2 regions of the Bifidobacterium aquikefiricola genome follow, and region 1 is predicted to be linked to the other one. Evidence: riboswitches for the same ligand, from Rfam matches in the RefSeq annotation. Region 1 holds a riboswitch; the other holds the start of a gene.

What was found. A riboswitch is a leader RNA that binds a small molecule or an ion and turns the genes downstream of it on or off. The one in region 1 is predicted to bind fluoride.
Region 2: linked by a shared signal. The riboswitch ahead of QN215_RS00560 (inorganic diphosphatase) and the one ahead of QN215_RS02515 (universal stress protein) in region 1 are both predicted to bind fluoride.

What each region holds. Positions count from the first base shown of each region.
Region 1 covers NZ_CP129674.1:584,868-595,424, reverse strand. Annotated here, with positions in the region: gene QN215_RS02560 (ribonuclease HII) at 1-18, opposite strand, end outside; gene lepB (signal peptidase I) at 128-880, opposite strand; gene rplS (50S ribosomal protein L19) at 1,085-1,462, opposite strand; gene pgi (glucose-6-phosphate isomerase) at 1,742-3,436, opposite strand; gene QN215_RS02540 (mannose-1-phosphate guanylyltransferase) at 3,729-4,853, opposite strand; tRNA gene QN215_RS02535 (tRNA-Thr) at 5,091-5,166, shown strand; tRNA gene QN215_RS02530 (tRNA-Leu) at 5,282-5,362, shown strand; gene eno (phosphopyruvate hydratase) at 5,546-6,841, opposite strand; gene QN215_RS02520 (inorganic diphosphatase) at 6,928-7,434, opposite strand; fluoride riboswitch at 7,512-7,603, opposite strand; gene QN215_RS02515 (universal stress protein) at 7,620-8,096, opposite strand; fluoride riboswitch at 8,118-8,191, opposite strand; fluoride riboswitch at 8,242-8,332, shown strand; gene QN215_RS02510 (CrcB family protein) at 8,398-8,865, shown strand; gene QN215_RS02505 (CrcB family protein) at 8,862-9,251, shown strand; gene QN215_RS02500 (TetR/AcrR family transcriptional regulator) at 9,276-9,962, opposite strand; gene nhaA (Na+/H+ antiporter NhaA) at 10,121-10,557, opposite strand, start outside.
Region 2 covers NZ_CP129674.1:130,657-141,213, forward strand. Annotated here, with positions in the region: gene eno (phosphopyruvate hydratase) at 1-877, opposite strand, end outside; gene QN215_RS00560 (inorganic diphosphatase) at 963-1,457, opposite strand; fluoride riboswitch at 1,511-1,601, opposite strand; gene QN215_RS00565 (universal stress protein) at 1,618-2,094, opposite strand; gene QN215_RS00570 (IS30 family transposase) at 2,183-3,292, shown strand; gene QN215_RS00575 (transcriptional regulator) at 3,513-3,815, opposite strand; gene QN215_RS00580 (hypothetical protein) at 3,812-4,357, opposite strand; gene QN215_RS00585 (hypothetical protein) at 4,472-5,110, shown strand; gene QN215_RS00590 (DUF488 domain-containing protein) at 6,099-6,491, opposite strand; gene QN215_RS00595 (cupin domain-containing protein) at 6,586-6,951, opposite strand; gene QN215_RS00600 (class I SAM-dependent methyltransferase) at 7,004-7,843, opposite strand; gene QN215_RS00605 (hypothetical protein) at 8,246-8,731, shown strand; gene QN215_RS00610 (Fic/DOC family protein) at 8,850-9,494, opposite strand; gene QN215_RS00615 (hypothetical protein) at 9,636-9,917, shown strand; gene QN215_RS00620 (TetR/AcrR family transcriptional regulator) at 10,323-10,557, shown strand, end outside.

The sequences.
Region 1 (10,557 bases):
AACGAGTGACTGCTCCATCGTCAAGGTCGGAGCGGCATGAATCGTTGTCCGCGCTGTCGAGGTGGCGGACGTGGCGGAAACGTTGGAAACAGTGGAAACGGTGGAAGCGTTCAACGACATAGCATCTTCACTCCGTGGCCGAGCTCGCCTGGGGAACCGAGGCAAATACCTTCTCGTAATTGCTCAACACCGACCATCGCGATATGGGCCAATAGACAGCAATACCCACACCGACGACATCGGATTCAGGTACGAGGCCATGGTCACCATCCTGAGTATGATATCGGGAATCGGCGGAATTTGAGCGGTTGTCACCGAGCACGAAGACATGCCCGGCGGCCACCTTGACATTGAACGCCATGGAACTGGGATCAACGCCCGGCCGAATGTAATCCTTCTCGTCTATCGCCACGCCATTGACCGTAACTGGCCAGCCTGAACCCTTGCACGCCACGGTATCACCGGGCAGACCTATCAGGCGTTTAATCAGATATTCGCTGTTTTGAAAGGAAGTGGAGGAGCTCTCAGCACTCAGCCAGTGTGCGGGATCCTTGAACACTATGATATCGCCGCGAGCAAGGCCAGGATACTTCGGTGCAATCTTGGAGGTGATGACTCGATCGCCAATCTGAATGGTATCCATCATGGACGCTGACGGAATGGAATAGAGTCCAAGAAAGAAGACTCGGACAACGAAGACTATTACCAGAGGGAGCACAAGCACCGTGAGCATGGTTTTCATGCTAAACAATGACTCGGTGTCAGACCCCTGCGGCGGTGCCTTATGGCGAGCTGTGCGGCCACGACGCAACTGTGCGTCCGGGTCAACGCCTCTATCCGCAACGGCGATCACATATTCATCGTCATCTGAATCGTGCACGGCTTGCTACTTCGCTTTCTTGAGGTGACACAGCGCCCTATGAGGTGACTCAATGCCTTCTTGAACTCACACTTCGCGCTGCAATCCAGCGCGGCAGTCTTGACGCAACTCACGACTATATCGCAGTCTAGTCCATAATAAATGACCCGGAGCTAAAAGGCTTCGGGTCATCTGATGTCCTATGCTGCAAGGGAACTCACAAGACTACTTCGTTTCGGAAGCTGCTGGCTTGTTATCCTTGCGCTCGACGATACGAGCTGCCTTACCGCGAAGGTTGCGCAGGTAATACAGCTTTGCACGACGGACACGACCCCTACGCAGCAGCTTCACCGAAGCAATCTGTGGGGAGTGCAGTGGGAAGCGGCGTTCGATTCCAACGCCGAAGCTCACCTTGCGAACCACAAAAGTCTCACGCAGTCCGGTGCCCGAACGAGCGATCACCACGCCGGTGAAAGCCTGGATACGCGTGTTGTTGCCTTCTGTGATGTTCACATTGACTTCAACGGTATCTCCAGAACGGAAATCCGGAATTGACTCTTCTGGCTTGAGCTGCTTGGCTTCAAAGTCCTGAATAGCATTCATGCTGTTCCTCCATCACTGCCGTATATCAGCGCATGATAAGGGGCTTGCACGCGTTGATCCGCGTAAGTCAAACCCAATCATTTCCCACAAGTTTGCCTGTGGGATCCTGCCAATCCGCCACGTTGCAAGGCATTCGCCTCGTATGGCTGGACCTATTGGAATTGAAGTCTATACGGCAACCCTAATTCCGGCATAACAAACAAGAATGTTAGCCCATTCTCACGACTTGATGCAAGGATGGGCCAAACCACAACTGCTACTGATAATTACTGACGGTAATTACTGACGGTGTGCGCGGTAGAAGTTGATCAGCGACTGGGTGGACTGATCCTGCTTCGCGAGAGCCTGGTCATCGCTTGAGATGGCTGGTGTGATCTGCTTCGCGAGAACCTTGCCAAGCTCGACACCCCACTGATCATAGGAGTCCAGACCCCACACCGTACCCTCAACGAAGGTGATGTGCTCATAGAGAGCAATCAGCTCGCCAAGTGCGAATGGTGTCAGCGCATCGCCGAGGATTGACGTCGTTGGACGGTTTCCGGTGAATACGCGTGCTGGAACGATTGCCTCTGGCGTTCCTTCTTCGCGAACTTCATCAGCGGTCTTGCCGAATGCGAGCGCCTTGGTCTGTGCGAAGTAGTTCGCGAGGAAGAGCTCGTGAACGTCCTGGTCGCCATCCTTGACCGGGTTTGGCGTATTGGCGAAGGCGATGAAATCGGCAGGAATAAGGCGCGTGCCCTGATGAATCAGCTGGTAGAAGGCGTGCTGACCGTTCGTTCCTGGCTCACCCCAATAGATTTCTCCAGTTTGCGTGGTGACGGGAGTGCCGTCCCAGCGCACGGACTTGCCGTTCGATTCCATCGTCAGCTGCTGCAAATATGCAGGGAATCGGTTCAGATATTGGTCATATGGCAGAACGGCGTGTGAATGAGCGCCGAAGAAGTTCACATACCAGACGTTGATGAGGCCGAGCAGCGCGACGACATTCTGCTCAATCGGGGTGTTGGCGAAGTACTCGTCGATTTCATGGAAGCCATGCAGGAACTCTTCGAATCGTGCCGGTCCAAAGACGATGGCCAGGGATGTTCCGACTGCCGAGTCCACAGAATAGCGTCCACCAACCCAGTTCCAGAACCCGAAGGCATTGCGAGGATCGATGCCAAAGGCTTCAACCTTGTCAAGCGCGGTCGATACTGCAACGAAGTGACGCTCGATGGCATCCTTGCTCTGTTCTTCGGAACCATCGATGGCGCCCTGTGCCTGCAGCTCTTCGAGCAGCCACGCCTTTGCCTCACGTGCGTTGGTCAGGGTCTCAAGCGTTGAGAACGTCTTGGAGACGATGATGAAGAGCGTGGTCTCAGGGTCGAGACCCTTGGTTTTTTCAGCGAGATCGTTAGGGTCGATGTTGGAGATGTATCGGGCTGAAATGCCAGCGTCAGCATATGGCTTCAGTGCCTGGTACGCCATGTTGGGACCAAGATCGGAACCGCCAATGCCAATGTTGACAACCGTTTCGATCTTCTTGCCGCTGACGCCCTTCCACTCGCCCGAACGAACCTTGTCGGCGAATGCATAGATGCGGTCAAGTGTTTCACGAACGTCCTTGACGGTGTCCTGACCATCGACGATGTATTTGCCCTCGTCTTCGACCGGACGGCGAAGCGCGGTGTGCAGCACTGCACGATCTTCGGTGTTATTGATATGAACACCGCTGTACATTGCCTTGAGACGCTCTTCCAAGTTCACGCTTTTGGCAAGATTTGCCAGCAACGGCAGGGTTTCAGGCTTGATCAGATTCTTGGAAAGATCAAAGTGCAGGTCTCCGGCATCGAAACTAAGCTTTGCGGTACGTTGTGAATCCTCATTGAACCACGTACGCAGATCGATGCCTTCGCGCTGCAGATCTTCGAAGTGCTTCTGCAGGTCCTTCCATGCTTGGGTGGTTGTGGCATCAATTGGTGGGTTAATTGCCATGATTCGGTCCTTTCGTCACCTTCATTGTCAAGCGATGCAAACGTTTGCAGTTCAGGTTTGCCTCGAATTCGATGTTCATTTTACTAACAAAAGTGGACATTATCAAACAAGTTCTTGCATAATGCAAAATCGAAAGCAGATTCTCATCACGCTTTTTAACAACTTAATATTCATTGTGAACTCTTCAAAGTATAGACACTTCAAATCGGCGAAATAACACTCGTAAATGGCTTGATTGCGTCCAAAAATGCCATTGATACTTTGAAGAGTTCACAATGAGCACTGCTTCCCGCTAGAGAATGTCGTCATGACCCGATTCAGCCAGATGCGCAACCATATCCTTGACCTCTTGGCTCCGAGCGCGCGGCGCAACAAGGAGTGCGTCAGGCGTGTCAATCACGATAAGGTCATCGACGCCAAGCAAGGCAATGGTTCTTCCGGACTGTGGAGCAACGACGTCACCTGCCGAATCGAGATACACCAAGTCGTCCGAATCCCCCAACACCTTGATATTCTGCCGGTTTGAACTCGGCAGCAGGGCGGCGACCGAATTGAAATCGCCCACATCGTCCCATCCGAATCCGCCGGGAATCACAGCCACGCCACTTTTTGCCGCCACCGGTTCGGCCACGGCATAGTCAAAGGCGATTTTTTCGATGCCATTCCACCAGCGCTTCATGGCCTGCGAACGCTGCTCCTCTCCCTGATCCCACGCCTGTGCAATCGCCTGAATGGCTTTGTAGATGTCTGGGTGCGTCTGATGCAGGCTATCGAGCATGACATCGGCACGCATGATAAAGATGCCGGCGTTCCAGCGATACTCTCCCGTTTCCAGATATGCCTGAGCCGTTTGAGCATCCGGTTTCTCGACGAAGGATTCAACGAGATGTGCCTGTGGCGCGTCCTGAATCTCTGAGGCCAAGGACCTGCCCTCATGGATATAGCCAAATGCCGTGGAGGGCCGTGATGTAGCAATGCCTATTGTCGTGACATATCCGGCACGAGCGGTGACGACGGCCTGACGTACCGATTCCGCGAACGCAGCATTGTTGCGGATAACATGATCTGCAGCAAACGAACCGACGACTGTCTGCGCTCCAAAGCGTCGGGCGATCACCGCTGCAGCCAAGGCAATGGCAGCCGTGGAGTCCCTGGGAGACGGCTCGGGAAACAGTGCCGAGGAATCCAACTCGGGCAGTTGCTCGCAGATGGCGCTGACATGCCGTTCACCCGTCGAGACGTATATGTGGTCAGCTCCGCACAGCGGCACCAGCCGGTTGTACGTCGATTGAATCAGTGTCTGCCCTGAGCCAACCATGTCATACAGGAACTTGGGCTTGGCTTTGCGGCTCAATGGCCATAGACGGGTGCCAACGCCACCAGCCGGAATGATTGCGTGAAAGTCCTCAATTGTCATGTCTTCATTCTCTCGCAGATGTTGTACACGGCTGAAACTCGCGACACCTCAGCCGGCGACTGGACAAATCTCAAGTTTTCAGTACACTGTTGAGATTGTGCCGAAGTTTAAGCCAAGGCTTATGGTTGTCATGATTGATGCCGAGGCAAAGTCCGAGCAATACGAGGTTTTTCAAGAAACCAGCCCCTATAGGTTGGAATCATGAGAATCGCTTATTGCAGAAGATTTCGACAACTTGCCACTTTAGCTCAGTTGGTAGAGCGGCTCACTCGTAATGAGCAGGTCGACAGTTCGATTCTGTCAAGTGGCTCCATGCACACATTGCACCACATCCGAGAGGATGCTGGGCAACGTGCATTCCAGACATGGCGCGATGCGAATGCAGAGTTATAGTCCTGACAATTCCCATCGTGCCGTGTTCAGTTCAAGCGCGAGTGGCGTAATGGTAGCCGCGCAGGATTTAGGTTCCTGTGTCTTCGGACGTGTGGGTTCAAGTCCCATCTCGCGCACACAGCTTAGCCTTGCAATTGCAATGATCCTGCTGTGAGCATTGAAATGGATTGAGGTAGGGGTTGCAGTTGAATTCCTGCAACCCCTACCTTATGTTCTCCCTAACATGCCTCTGCGCATTGCAATTCCGGTTACCTCAGCACGTGCTGGGACAGTGGTGCGATCCCTGCGATTGCTGCGATTCAGATTCGTGCAGCAAGCTGAGGGAATGCGTTCACTCCCGCATATTCGGCAGTGTCCCCTAGCCGCTCCTCAATTCTCAGCAGCTGGTTGTACTTCGCCACGCGTTCGCCACGAGCAGGAGCACCGGACTTGAGCTGCATCGCATTGGTGCCCACGGACAGATCGGCTATCGTCGCATCGGTGGTCTCGCCAGAACGGTGGGACACCATGGTGGTCAATCCATTGCGATTGGCGAGTTTGATCGCCTCTAAGGTCTCGGTCACCGTTCCTATCTGATTGAGCTTGATAAGCGTGGAATTGGCGGTATGCTCGCTGATTGCTCGAGTCAGGAATTTCGGGTTGGTGACGAAAATATCGTCTCCCATCACCTGCACCTTGTCCCCTATCTTGGCTGTGAGAGATGCGAAATCACCCCACGCGTTCTCATCGAATGGATCCTCGATGGATGCAATGGGATATTCGTCAATCAGGCTCTCGTAGAACCGAGCCATATCCTGCGCGCTCGCCTTCGAACCGTCGAAGTCATAGACGTCGTTCTCCTTGTCGTAGAACTCCGATGCAGCCGAGTCGAAGCAGATGGCGATTTGACGTCCAGGTTCGTAACCGGCTCTTTCGATGGCCTCGATCAACAGATCGAAAGCCTCCTTATTGGACTTGAGGTTGGGCGCGAAACCACCCTCGTCTCCCAAACCGGTTTCAAGCCCCTTGTCGATCAGTACCTTCTTCAACGCATGATATGACTCGACATTGGCTCGCAACGCCTCATGGTAGGAATCAAACCCCACGGGCGTAAACATGAATTCCTGAATGTCCACATTGGAAGAGACGGCATGGACTCCTCCGTTGAGCACGTTCATTGCGGTGACGGGGATAATATGTCCGTTGGCTCCACCGATATACCGGTATAGCGGCAGATGCGCCGAGGCTGCCGATGCATGAAGTGCGGCCAGAGAAACACCCAGTATGGCGTTGGCACCAAGCCGAGACTTGTTATCGGTTCCATCCAGATGAATCAGCGTCTCATCCACAAGCCGTTGATCAGACGCGTCAAGCCCGACCACCGCCTTGGCTATCTCACCGTTCACTCCATCGACAACAGTTCGCACACCCTTGCCGTCGTAGCGCTTGGCATCACCATCACGCTTCTCATTGGCCTCGTTCTCCCCGGTCGAAGCGCCGGAAGGAACAGATCCGAGGCCATATGAACCATCCTCCAGAAGCATGTCGACTTCCAGGGTTGGATTGCCACGAGAATCAAGAATCTCGCGTGCGTGAATATTCGAAATCTTACTCATAATAGTCTTCCTTCGTTCTTGTGAAACATGGTCGTTCATAGGATTCGACTGCTTCGAGGCAACAATGTGCCGCGTCGCCGCACCGCTCATGAATTGAAATGGTGCTGACTCGCCCTGTCGAACGCGTCAGCAATTTCATGCTGCGCAGTGGTGAGATTAGACCAGAGCATGTGAGCGTCGACATGCTTGCCTGGCTCTATCGATTTGTAATTCGAAAAGAAATGCTGAATCTCTGCCTTCTTCCACGAACTAATGTCGTTCAGATCCCGCACGCCGTCATATCTGACATCATCCGGCACGCAGATGATCTTCGGATCAGGCCCGTGCTCATCGGTCATGACGAACATCGCGACGGGACGGACATCAATCAGACAGCCAGGGAATACCGGAACCTCGTCGAGCACCAGAGCGTCAAGAGGATCGCCGTCTTCCCCCAAGGTATTCTCGATGTAGCCATAATCTGCGGGATACCCCATGGATGTGAACAACGTTCTATCCAACTTGATTCTGCCTGTTGCATGATCCATCTCATACTTGTTGCGCTGTCCCCGTGGTATTTCCACAAGGACGGACAAGCGTTTCGTATCGCTCATGTTCCTCCTCTCGTTGCGCAAACTCGTTGTGCAAACGTGTTGTGCACAGATGAGGAGGTAAAAAAACAGACTCCTGCATCTCTGCAGAAGTCATCAGCCTTATGGCGGTTCGGACTCTCAACGCCGCTGTGCTGAGAAGTCTCAGGGTAACTTCATACCCACGAGGATCAGTGTAGCAGAGAATGTCAACTCTTATATTGGTCTGCAAGCGGAACGGTAAGAACAGCAATGCTTTGAGTGTGCGACAGGCGCAATGAAACCGAACCGTTGGCCCACTCCTGCAATGCTGCCAAAGCACCCCTCTCCCGAGTGCCAACCACAATCATCGAAGCATTGTGGCTGTGCGCAAACTTAGCAAGCTCCTTCGCCGGATCCCCTGCCAGAAGCTGGTATTGCGCTGTGACGCCAGCATCTTGGGCGATGCCGAGCACATGTTCAGAAAGTCGCGCCGAGTCGTCACGCCATGTCTCGCTCATGCTGTCAGAATCCAAAGGCACCATGTGGCCGTTTTCCTCGGTCAGCGTGGAATTCACGTATACGAGATACAGCATCGAAGCTGACATCGAGCCCGCCATCCGACATGCCTCTTCCACGACCCGATCAGGCTGTCCGGGGATGACTCCAACAACTATCGAAGATGAACCTGCGCTAGCATCATGCATAGTATTTCTCCTTATGCTTGTCTCTTGGCAGGGGCTATCAGCATACAAGCGGTTTGAATCGACGGATTCAGGCGGGCTCCATCGCCTGACAACACGATATCACTCAACTATGTGAATGCTGATGGTATACTCTCACCTTGTCGTATTGTCTTCTGGCGATGGAACCCGCCGAGATGACAGGTCTCCATGAGATTCCCGTCATCTGAACCGCACATGCTGATAGTTCCTACGTTACGGGTAGTGCTCGGTTCGCCGGCCGTCCAAGCTCAGATGCTCTACCCACATGCGAGGGAGAAACAGTTTGCAAGACACACATGATGATCCAGAACACAGCTTCGGCAAGAAGCATCCACGGCTCCATGCCGCTCCGGCAGTATTCGTCGGAGGCGTGATAGGCACTGCGATACGAGCAGCGTTAAGCGAAATGCAGTCTTCGAACTGGACATGGCCATGGGTGACATTCTGCATCAACATGGTTGGTGCAGCGCTGTTGGGATTCCTTCTTGAGTATCTTGCAGGCACCGGCAACGATGTCGGCGCTCGTCAGACATTCCGTCTCTTCGCCGGAACCGGTGTCATCGGCGGTTTTACCACCTATGGGACCTTCATTCTCGAGACAGACACGAGGCTTCTGGGGGCACATCTGCTCGTTGGACTGTCATATGCGGCAGTAAGCATCATCCTTGGCTTGGTCTTCGCTGGATGCGGGGTCAAACTTGCGTCGCTTTGCGTCCGCCAATTCAGTCGAAAGGTTGGCGATAACCGATGAACACACAATCCGTGCTGACATTCACCTTCATGGCACTGTGTGGAGGCGTGGGAGCCGTCTGCAGATTTCTTGTGGACTCCACGGTGAACAAGCGCAACCGGCTGAACTTTCCACTGGGAACCATCGCGGTGAACATATCAGCATGTCTGCTCCTTGGGCTGCTCACGGGATGGGTGTCATCGTGGAATGCAGCGGATGCACAGACCATCAGATTCATACTGGGCACCGGTTTGCTTGGTGGATACTCCACCTTCTCCACGGCCAGCGTCGAAGGATACCGTCTCATTCAGCACCAGCATCCTCTGCGCGTGCTCGTCCATACTGGGGGGATGCTCATGATCTGCCTTGGTGCAGGAATCCTTGGCATATGGTGCGGCTCCCTGTAATACCTGCATAATATCTGCATTCCCTCAGCCACTGCTTGGAGTCTGCTCCGGAGCCTGCTCCGTTGAGGCATCTGTCGATGACGGGATAGGCAGATCGAGCATGGCGAAGATAGCTTTTTGAGCCAAACATTCCATATCAAGATCGTTTTCCAGAAGCCATTGGATCTGCAACCCATCCAGCAGGGCTTGCAGCAAGCGTGCAACATCCTCTGGAGGAACCAGTGGCGCAACACGATGGGAAGCATAGAGCGTGGCAACGGTCTGACCGACCAGAGCACGTTCGATTGTTCCCCGCTCCTTGAAATACTTATAGGCACAGCTCTCAGGGTCTGCGGCCTTGACTGACATGTGTGCATACAACTCGACAAGCCCTGGTGTCTTCTGATTGTGCGCTATGATGGCGAGCGCATGACTCACCGGGTTATCGTCACTCTCCGGCTGAACAGTCACAGGATCCTTCAGATTCTCTGGAATAAGCCTGCTCGCAGCCAAATCCGTCGCATCTCGTTCACGCAGCACCTGGACGAGCAGATCATCAATCGAATCGAAGTAATGAAGCACACCGGCCTCAGTGATCCCCACAGCCTTCGAAATCTTCGATAACGTTGTCTGATCGAACCCTTCGACGGCAACAATGTTCAGGGCCTCGTCAAGAATCTGCTTTCTTCTGGCCTCACCCTTGTGATATGTCCCGCGCGTGCTGCTCGCCATAAAACGATCATTCCTCACTATTGCTAGTCGAATTCCACAAATCATAGATTACGCCATGCTTCATCACAATCAGGCTTTGTGGCTGAGAGAACAAATTGTGTCGGCCGGCACCTGTGTTGCCGAAAAGCAATCATGCATCATGCGTCATGCATCATGCGTCATGCATCATGCATGCGCTGAGCATCTCTCGTGCCCCGCCCTGACTGAAGAAGCGTTGCCTCGTATGCCTTCCTTCGCCTGTGCTGTGCGCATGCGTGCAGGATCAGAGCACCAATTGAAGCCGACAGCAGCGATCCAACAAGTATCCCGATCTTGGAATCATCATCTATGCTGCTGTGCGCGCCAAAGGCAAGCTCGCCAATCAGCATGGAAACCGTGAAACCAATCCCTGCAACGAATCCCATGCCTATCATCTCCGACCAGCGCAAACCTTTCGGCAACGAGAGCACCGGCAGCCGGGTGAGCAGAAATGTGGTCCCCGTTATGCCAAGCATCTTGCCCAAAGTCAAGGCAACCACGATTGCAAGCGTCACAGGTTCTTGAAGCCGCAATGCCAGTCCAGCCCAACCGTCTACATTGACACCCGTCGAGAAGA
Region 2 (10,557 bases), 450 kb from region 1:
CATTCTCATCGAATGGATCCTCGATGGAAGCAATGGGATACTCGTTAATCAGGCTCTCGTAGAATTGAGCCATGTCCTGTGCGCTGGCCTTGGAACCATCAAAGTTGTAGACGTCGTTCTCTTTGTCGTAGAACTCTGAGGCAGCGGAATCGAAGCAGATGGCAATCTGCCGACCTGGCTCATAGCCCGCCTTTTCGATGGCCTCGACCAGAAGGTCGAAGGCCTCCCTATTGGACTTGAGGTTCGGTGCGAAACCACCCTCGTCACCCAATCCGGTTTCCAACCCCTTCGCAATCAAGACTTTCTTCAAAGCATGATAGGACTCGACGTTGGCTCGCAGCGCCTCGTGATAGGAGTCAAACCCAACGGGTGTGAACATGAATTCCTGAATGTCCACGTTGGACGAGACGGCATGAACGCCGCCGTTGAGCACATTCATCGCCGTCACCGGGATGACGTGCCCATTGGTGCCACCAATGTACTGATAGAGCGGCAGATGCGCCGAGGCCGCCGAGGCATGCAGGGCAGCCAGCGATACGCCGAGTATGGCGTTGGCTCCGAGCCGAGACTTGTTCTCGGTTCCGTCCAGACGAATCAGCGTCTCATCGAGATGGCGCTGATCGGATGCATCGAGACCGGCAACCGCCTTGGCTATCTCACCGTTGACTCCGTCGACGACGGTTTGCACGCCTTTGCCGTCATATCGTTTCGCATCCCCATCACGTTTCTCGTTGGCCTCGTTCTCACCGGTCGAAGCACCGGATGGAACGGATCCAAGACCGTAAGAACCGTCCTCCAGTGTCATCTCGACTTCCAGAGTTGGATTGCCGCGCGAATCGAGAATCTCGCGTGCGTGAATATTCGAAATCTTGCTCATCATATGTTCCTTTATCTTGTGAAATTTTTTTCAAGGAGTTCACCGCCTCTATACGGTGACTTCCCGAGTCATTCATGAATTGAGACTATTTTCGGTTCGCTCTGTCGAATGCCTCAGCGATTTCCTGCTGCGCCGCTGGCAGATCAGCCCACGACAGATCGGAATCGACGTGCTTGCCTGGTTCTATCGACTTGTAGTTGGAAAAGAAATGCTTGATTTCGGCCTTCTTCCAATCACTGACATCGTCCAGACCCAGCACGCCCTCATATCGAATGTCGTCCGGCACACAGATAACCTTCGAATCAGGACCGTGCTCGTCGGTCATGACAAACAGCCCGATTGGCCGAGCATTGATCAGGCATCCCGGGAATACCGGTACCTCGTCGAGAACCAAGGCATCGAGGGGGTCGCCGTCTTCCCCCAGTGTCCCCTCGACATAGCCGTAATCGGCGGGATAGCCCATGGATGTGAACAGGGTGCGATCCAACTTGATCCTGCCTGTCTCATGGTCCATCTCATACTTGTTGCGCTCTCCCCGTGGTATCTCTACAAGGACGGACAAGGTTTTCGTTGCGCTCATATTCCTCCCATCGTTCTGGCGGAGATGTGGGAGATAAAAAAACAGACCCCTGCATCTCTGCAGAAGTCATCAGCCTAACAGCGGTTCAGACGCTCATCACGACCGCGACAAACTATCTTGGGTAACTTCATACCCATGCTCACCAATATAGCAGGCACGGTCAATCATCGTATTCGTCGGCGAGTGGAACGGTGAGAACGGCAATGTGCTGCGTGTGCGCCAGACGCACCGAAACCGACCCATTGACCCACTCCTGCAACGCAGCCAAGGCCCCACGCTCCCGGGTGCCCACCACAATCATCACGGCATCGTGCTCACGGGCGAACTCCGCAAGCTCCTTCACAGGGTCTCCCACCAGAAGATGGTAATCAGCATCAGCGCCTGCACCCCGGGCAATTTTGAGCGCATGCTCAGACAGTTGCTTCGAGTTGTCACGCTCGGTTACGCCCATGCTGTCGGGATCTAAGGGCTCGATATGCCCGTCTTCCTTGACAAGGGTGGGATCCACATAGACAAGATGAAGCTTGACAGGGGCCATTGATGCGGCCATCTCGCATGCCTTCTCGATCACCCTATCAGGCTGCCCGGGAATGATTCCGACGATAATGGACGATAAATGTGCGGTTGGATGTTGCATAACAGCCCCTGAGTTCTAGTTAGAAGTGCAACACCGCTTATGGTTGGGATTGCTGATGTTCCGACCTTTGGGAGGTGCTGCACTCACTATGAAAGCTTATCCGCATGTGACCGGGGGTGAGCGGATCAGGATTGAGATGCTGCGTTTCGGGGATCATGAGACGATCCGGCAGGTGGCCCGCCAGCTGCATCGTTCCGCCTCCACGATCAGCCGGGAGCTCAGGCGTGGCCTGTGGTTCGCGTCCAACGAGAACGAGTCGTACCGGCCCTACCATCCCGGGCGGTTGAAGACGGGGGCGTGGACGGCTGGCCCGTTCTATTCGGCGTTGACCGCGCAGCGCAAGGCCGAGGCACGTTCGCGCAGGCCGAGGAAGCCCAGGCGCATGATGGACGCGCGCCTGCACGCGTGGGTGGCGGACGCGTTGACGCGTAGCTGGACGCCCGAGCTGATCGAGGGCCGGTTGAAACTGGAGTATCCGGCTGACCCGTCGATGCGGATCAGCCACGAGTGCCTCTACCAGTGGATCTACCAGGGGCATGCGGACGGCGAGGATTGGCGGCGCTACCTGCCCCGGGCCAAACGCCACCGCACCAGACGGGCGGGCCGCAGGGCCGGGCGTGTGACGATCCCGATGCGCGTGCCACTCGCCCTGCGTCCCAAGGTCGTGGACCACCGAGGTTCGTTCGGCCACTACGAATCCGACACGGTCATCGGTTCGGCTCCCTCGAAGCGGTGCGTCGACACGCAGGTCGAACGCAAAACCAGAAAGCTGTTCGCCCGCCTCATCGAATCCAAAAGCGCACCGGCGACCGCCAGGGCCGAATACGCGATCTACAGCCACATCCCCGCAGCGGCGCGCATCGACCGGACCTGGGACAACGGGTCCGAATCCGCGTTGCACCGGCTCGTGGACGAGGCCCTGGGCATGCTCACCTACTACGCCGACCCATACTCGCCCTGGCAGCGCGCCAGCAGCGAGAACCGCAACGGCATGATCCGCCGCTACCTGCCCAAACACACCAGCCTGAAGAACCTGACCCAAACCGAACTCGACGACATCGTCACCGAGATCAACGACACCCCCATGAAACTCCTGGACTACCACACGCCCAACGAAGCATGGCAAGAGGAAATATCCAAACTCGGCCTATCATCAAACCAGACCAGCCAACAAGCCAAACATTGCACTTGCAAATAGAATCCAGCGTTGAAGCTTGCAGTCAGTGGTGATGATAGAGTCTGAATTGTGACGCGCCGAACTGGCCTCCTGGGCGCAAAAACGGCAGGCCGATGAGTAAACCCCGTTATCCGCGCCGATACGATAGGGCATCGGCGCTCAGGCTGGTCATTCTGATGATGGCTCTGCTCGGAGATGTTCATGAGTTTGATGCAAGGGGCAGGATGTAGCATGCATACGATTAGCGGGCGTCGGCGATGTGCTTGAGGATGTCGATCTGTCGTTTGAATGCCCGCCGCCCCTCGTCGGTAGCGCTGATTTCGGTGAGTATGCGTCTGCCGCGGGCAATCTTGCTGACGTTGATATATCCAGCGTTTTCGAGGATGGTGACCTGTTTACTCAGTGTTTGTGGAGTGGTCTGCGCGGCTCTGCGAATGTCCGCGAAGCCGACCGCGTCAGCTTGGTTGATCAGCGACATAATCGTGAATCTCAGTGGTGAGAGAATGATTCTGTCCCAATCTTGCAGATCGTCTGAGAGATTCATGCGGTTCGCTTACTTGCTAGGAGTCGAACCGCGAAGATTAGACGGCAGGCACAGCCGACGGCGCAGATGATCCCTGCCACCAACGCCATCCAACCTAGACCCCTGCTCCCTGTCGAGCTGAACGACGCGGGTAGACCGGCACTCGACGCCGCCGCGCCCAGCAGCACGCAGCCTATCGCTAGGAGTACGTTTCTCCAACCCAACACGATACGCTCGAGATGCTTGCTGCCACGGGGCAGAATGTGACGGTGATTGCGTTCGCTGCGTACCGCGAAAAACGACAGCAGCACCGCACATATGCCGAGGAAAATGATGCCGTTCCAGGACCATGAGACAGACCACCACGCACCGAGCGTCAGGAACAATAGGACTTGGACGCTCGAGACCCAGGCGACCGTCCATCCGTACGACCGGATCTCCCGGTACGGCATGAAGCCACTGGCATCACCGCTGTGCTTGAGGAGTTCCCTCGCCTCTGCCGGTGTCGCTGTGCTGATGTCGTGGGTGTCGTCATCGGTTGTAATATCGTTAATAGTATCCATGTTGGCAAGTATACACGATTCTGTTATTGGTGCAAAGTAAGGTACGGTTCTTAATCGAGAACTTGATGAGGGGGTTTCTCGTCAACCGTTGTTGGAAGAAAGAGGTTCATGCATATGTTGCGTTCAATTTATCGTGTGGGAACAGTGTTGTTCTCCTTCGCCCTGGCCTTAGTTTTCGTCATGGCAGGATCAGAACTGCATGCCCAAGCGGCAGAGCCTGCAACGCAGGTTAAACAAGTATCGACATCCACCGAACCCACCGCTGGAGGCTATGTGCTCTCGTATTCGGACAATGAGGCGACCCGTTCGGCGACGGCGACTTTGAAGATCGGAACCAAGTACACCTTGGCATTGAGATCTCCGGACGTCCTCGTCATCAAAGACGGCCAAGACAAGACCATCGAAAGCCTTGCATCGTACAAGCAACAGCTCGAACAACGTTACCCCGAGGTCGCGGTTGGTGCGTGGATTCTGGCAACAGACCATGAGGCCACGATTACTATTTCTCAAAAACCGACGGCGACTGGGTTATATGGTGAGGAAAAAATCAGCGCCCCAAGTAAGGCATGGTACAACTGCATGGCCAATCACGGTATCGACGGGGGCATTGGCCGGTGCTGTGGCCGGATGTGGCGCGTCAGCAGAAATTGGCTGCATCGAAGGCGTAGCCCCCGAGCGGTCTGTTCGGTGCGGTTGGCGGAATCGTTACAGGAGTGTGGGACTGCAGAGGCAAGTGGTGAACTGCAATCATAAACCTTCGTTTGCTCTATGATCGAGGCACTCCGACTGAGGAGATTAGACAGATTCTCTAAGTTAGATTCAAATCGTTTTGAATTTCTGGTCTCACAATTAACGTCTCGGCGTGACCGTCTGAATAGGAGAAGCGACAAATGTTGATACTGGTCTAACGGTTCTTCTTAAATACGATCATGACTGCATCCATAGATGGATGCAGTTGACCGATGACTTCTGATGAGCGTTGCAAGCTTTTAAACGCTGCGATTCCTAATATCTTCAGATCGATCTTGATGCATCCAGCAGGCGACGGACGTGACGATGATCGGCGGAAAGCGCTAAGTCTACTGTGTTCTGTTTGGTAATTTATTCATTGATGCCATATAAGAGTTTGAGTTTGCTGGCGTTAAGTTCATTCTGTCTTTATGAGTCGGCTCCTACTGGAATCTAAATACCTTATTGAGGAATGATTTATTGTCCTCAATGGCACATGGAGCACGAAGTTGTCGTGTATCCAAATTCCGCTCTAACAGCTAGACGATACGAAACCGATTGATGACCATTTCAGCGTTGGGAGATGAGCAATGACTTAGAGGAGGTGACAGTATCTCATGCTCAGATCGACGATGATGCACTTGATATGCCTGCTATCAGAAAGAAAATCGTAACCCTCAAGGTAAACAATAATGGCTTGGACTGCCGGCCTGTATACGTCGCCATGAGACTGTGAGATTCTGTATAACAACAAATAAATCATATGTGACGACCAGTTGACCGGGATTTATCAAGGCTCAGATTCTCTGGAAGTCGTTTATAGGAATCCCAACCACTGTGTGGACAACATTCCCTGTCGCCTCCCACAGCACTAATCGAGTTTGTTCTTGGACTGATTCTCCAGTCTCCGCCACCCCCCTTACAAGCCCATGATTACCGGTGTATACACGCGGTCTGGCCAGAAAGAACTGACTACACTGGATTTCCGGATGCGATTTGCTTCACATATGAATTATGCAGCCTGTTCGATGCTCTCAAAGGATGGCTGCTGCAACAGCCACTCCTTGAGAACCATCACATGGTTGTGCTCGGTATCCTTTGCCGCGTACAACAGCAATATGTCCTGATCGCGAATGATGTGCGAACAATTACGAGCAAATTCAGCCGCCTCGTCGCTCGCATCCAATTCACTCATATAGCGGTTACGGAACTCTTCGAACCTCTCGGCCTTATGCCCAAACCATGTACGCAGCGGTGTTGAAGGAGTAACCTCCTTCGCCCACAAATCCAAGCGAAGCCTATCTTTCTTCATGCCACGCGGCCATAGACGATCGACAAGTATGCGATACCCCTGTGTATCCGGATCCAAGGAATAGACTCGCATCATAATCATCGAATGCTTCATGTTTCACACTCCCCTGATGACCGTTATAACCATCACGCACTGACAAATCGCTTACGCCCCCAACGCTTGTCAGCAACCATGAGAGGACGCGTGCCTAGTCGCTCGTTTCCTTGGCGTCTCGCGCCGGAGTGATCATCGTCAGCATCATGACGGAGGCCTCGACAGCCTCCACCGCATGCGGCAGACGCGTCGGGAAATACGCCAAGCCACCAGGTACCAGATCGACCGTTTTGCCCGACGCGGTAACCTTCAGATGGCCGGACCCGGCCTGTACGAACACCGGCATCGCTGCGGTATGCTCACTCAGAACCTGCCCCGCATCGAAGGAGAACAGCACGACATTGCCGCCAGCATGCTCCATGATCGTGCGAGACACCGTGGCCTCGTCCTGAACCTTGACCAATGACGAGACATCGCCAATGAATCCAAGCCCCCCCGTCTCACCGTGCTCATCAGACATTATATTTCCCTTTCGGTATTAGCGTGCTCTTATTCTCGTGACGGATAATCCTTCACCCCAGCTTATGGGCGACGATGGCTATGCCATTGATATGCTTCTTGTATTTGGTGAAAGTACGCTTCATAGTGAGAACCCGACTTCTCGCCTGACTGTCCTTGAGGAGGTTCTTCACAATGCGCAACACCCCAATGATTCCTTCATCCGCGATATTGCGTTTCATGTTCAGCAAGGCCATCGGTGCCGCATCAACCCAGTCAACCTCGAAACCGGCATCCTTCAGTAATGCCGTCCACTCGGCTGCGGTCAACGGCCTCGCACTCACCTTGATGGACTGAGCCAGTTCCTTGCGGATGGCATTCTTCACCTTCGTGTCCAAGGTGTCGGGCTGCAGCCCGAGCTCATGAATGGCATAGCGCCCACCTGGACGCAGCAGGCGGGCGGCCTCGGCAATGATCTTCTGCCTGCCACGGTCGGACTGCATTGTCAGCATTGCCTCGCCCACGACCACGTCGGCGCTTGCCTCGGGCAGACCGGTATCGCTGGCATTCGCCGTGATGCAATGCCCTCTACCAGCGACGATCTGGCCGACGATTGCAGCCGCCTTGGGATCCTCATCGACGCCAATATAACTGGCCGGCGAGTGCCCCAGGATCTCCGTCGCGGTGCGACCAAGACCCGGAGCAAATTCGACCACATCACCACCTTCCGCCTTGGCATGGTCAAGCATATGCTGTGTCAATTCCAGTCCACCCGGCCTGAGCACGCGCTTGCCGAGGCGAGCGAGCAGCCAGTGCCCGGGAAGGTGTGCGGAGTCGCGCTCCGAAAAAGGCAGCTCATCACCGCTAAAGTCTTCAGCATGACGTTCTGATGTAGGTAAAGAATTGGTTCCCATGCGTCACACTATAATGAGCCCTGACAAGACACTCCAGATACCTGATGCGGATAAAGGCAGGGCGGAACCATCCACTGACTGACCGCTGAGTAACCGAATAATTATGGACTGGACTGGAGATCACTTCGAAATCTGATACCAGCCACGTGCGCGCGAAGCGATTGATTCAAGAAAACATGGGCGATCCAAAGATGCGAATCTACTCGGTGCCATGCCTTTTCCCTGCATGAGCCGACAACCCGCAACCGCACGACACGGCGTCATGGCAAGATCCCTCGTTCCAGTGCGATGGCGGATCCACGAGCCACGCTTACTTTACAAACACTATATCTTGTGTCGAAAAAAATACCATCACTATATATAGTGGTTTCGATACAACGATAAAGACGAAAGCGTGAAACGGTGAATGATAGGTTTGTGGTAGAACTTGCAGATGACGCCATAGCAAAAGTCGTCAAGGATGTGCAACCTCACTGGGGGCCGCTCGGCTGGGTGACCTACAAGCGCACATATGCGCGTTACGTCGATTCCCAGCAGCGTACCGAGAATTGGGATGAGACAGTCAAGAGAGTCGTCGAAGGCAATATCAACCTTGACCCTCGCCTGCGTGCGTTACGTGGCAAGAAGAACAGAAGCTCTGAAGATATCGCACTCATAGCAAGTCTGCAGGAGGAGGCAATGCGCCTCTTTTCCCTCATCTACGGCTTGGGGGCCACTCCCTCTGGACGCAATCTTTGGGTAAGCGGCACTACGTATCAGAGTGAACATGGGGATGCCCTCAATAATTGTTCGTTTTACGCACCAAGAGTTAACCTACACAGCTATCACCATAGGCAATCGAATCAACCGTGGTTGTTGATCCATGCTCTAGGAGAATGGTCGAACTGATCCAGATCGGCGGGCGTGGGCGGCAGCCCACGATTCATCTCCCCCGCCCGTGCCGGTACTTCGAGATCTCAGGCGGAGATTGATCTGTCGTGAGCCGCTTGGCCTCCGCCTTGAGTTCCTAACGTAGGTAACTGGCGGTCTTCTTTAATTTGGACTTGTCACTGCCTTTGGTCTGGTAGCCGTAGCGTTGGCGCTGCCGCTCGTATTCGCTGTCGCTCAATGCCTGGTATACGTTCGGTGTTGTGGAATCATCATGACCACCGGGCTTGAAGCCGATGGAGGGTAGGAGCCGGCGATCCTGCTCGGGTGGGAGCGGTTGCACGATCTTGTCGAACATGGCTTCCAGCTTGCTATGGTCCACGTTCTCGTGGGCGATGAACGAGGCAATGTCGTTCTCTCGCTTGGATACCTGCGACCAGTCCAGGCCCCAACCGGCGTCACGGGCTATCAGCGTCCAGAAGACGCGCTGCGTGCGACCATTGCCCTCGCGGAACGGGTGCAGGGTGTTGAAGTTGTCGAAGTTGACGGCCAGACGCTCGATGAACCGGCCGCGATCCAAGCCTTGCAGCATATGATCGTTGCGCAGCGTCGTCTCGGCGTACTGCACGCCCGTGTCGAAGAGTTGCAAGGGTTGGAAGACGCTGCCTCCGCCCTTGCTCATGTCGATGGTGCGGATCCGTCCCGTCCACTCATACACATCCTGGAAGAGATAATGGTGGATCCACTGCAACTGGCTAACCGTACCCTCGGCCCTGAGAGGCATCCTGGGGAAGATGGCCGACACCTATGGCGAGAGAACAGTTGCGGTGGCGGGGTTCATACTTCAGACAGCAGGGTACGGGTGGATTGTCTTCGCTTCACCCCCAGGCACGCCATACGCAACATTAGCGTTAGCGCTGTCAGTGTGCAGCGCAGACATATCGATGACGGACCTGCGCTGCAGAAAGCCATGCTCGGTTCCGTTGCAAGGGAATACATTACTAACGCCTCAGGCGTATTCAACGTATCAAGACAGCTGGGAGGCGCTGTAGGCACAGCAATATCCGTCATGATGTTCTACCATTTCAGCACCACACTGTCATACCCCGCGTTCGCCCAAGGATTCACCGCAGTCATGACCGTCTCGGCATTGATATGCCTCGGGGCATGCTTCATGACATTGCTGACGAACAGCGCACACCAATAGGCGAATGCCCCCAACCTGGATCGAGCGCGCCAAAACGTCTCCACCGCGAGAAATGCCTCTTTCTCGTCCCGCAGATGCAGGACACCCGATTCCCCCAACAATCCCACGTCGAACAAAACTACAAGTCAAACGCGTCTCATGGTCCCAGACTCAGCGTCTGCCCAAAGAACAGTCCTTTCATTATCCGCGTTAATCAAAGTGAAGACCGTGTCAGGCACATTGACTGCAGAGGTGGGGGTTGTTTGCCTGTTTAACTGAGATTTCGCATGCACTGTTCCGCCGGCTGAAGGTATGCAAGGCAGCGTACTTTCTCTGACAGGACAAATTTTAGAGTATACTCGTTTTAGAGTATGCTCTATAACTATAGGTAGATTCAGCTAGCGCATCATCAAAGAGGTAGGAAGCATGACCACAGGAATGCAAGAGAGGATGAAGATTAGCCGCCGTGAACGTAACACCACTGCTACGCGTGCGAAAATTTTCGACGTTGCACATGAATTGTTTTCTGAAAAAGGGTATGACGCGGTAACTGTCCAACATATTGCTGACACGGCTGATATTGGTATCGGAACGCTGTTCTATCATGCATCTTCGAAAACTGAGTTGTTTCTCATGGTGTATAACTCTTCGCTGGAACAAG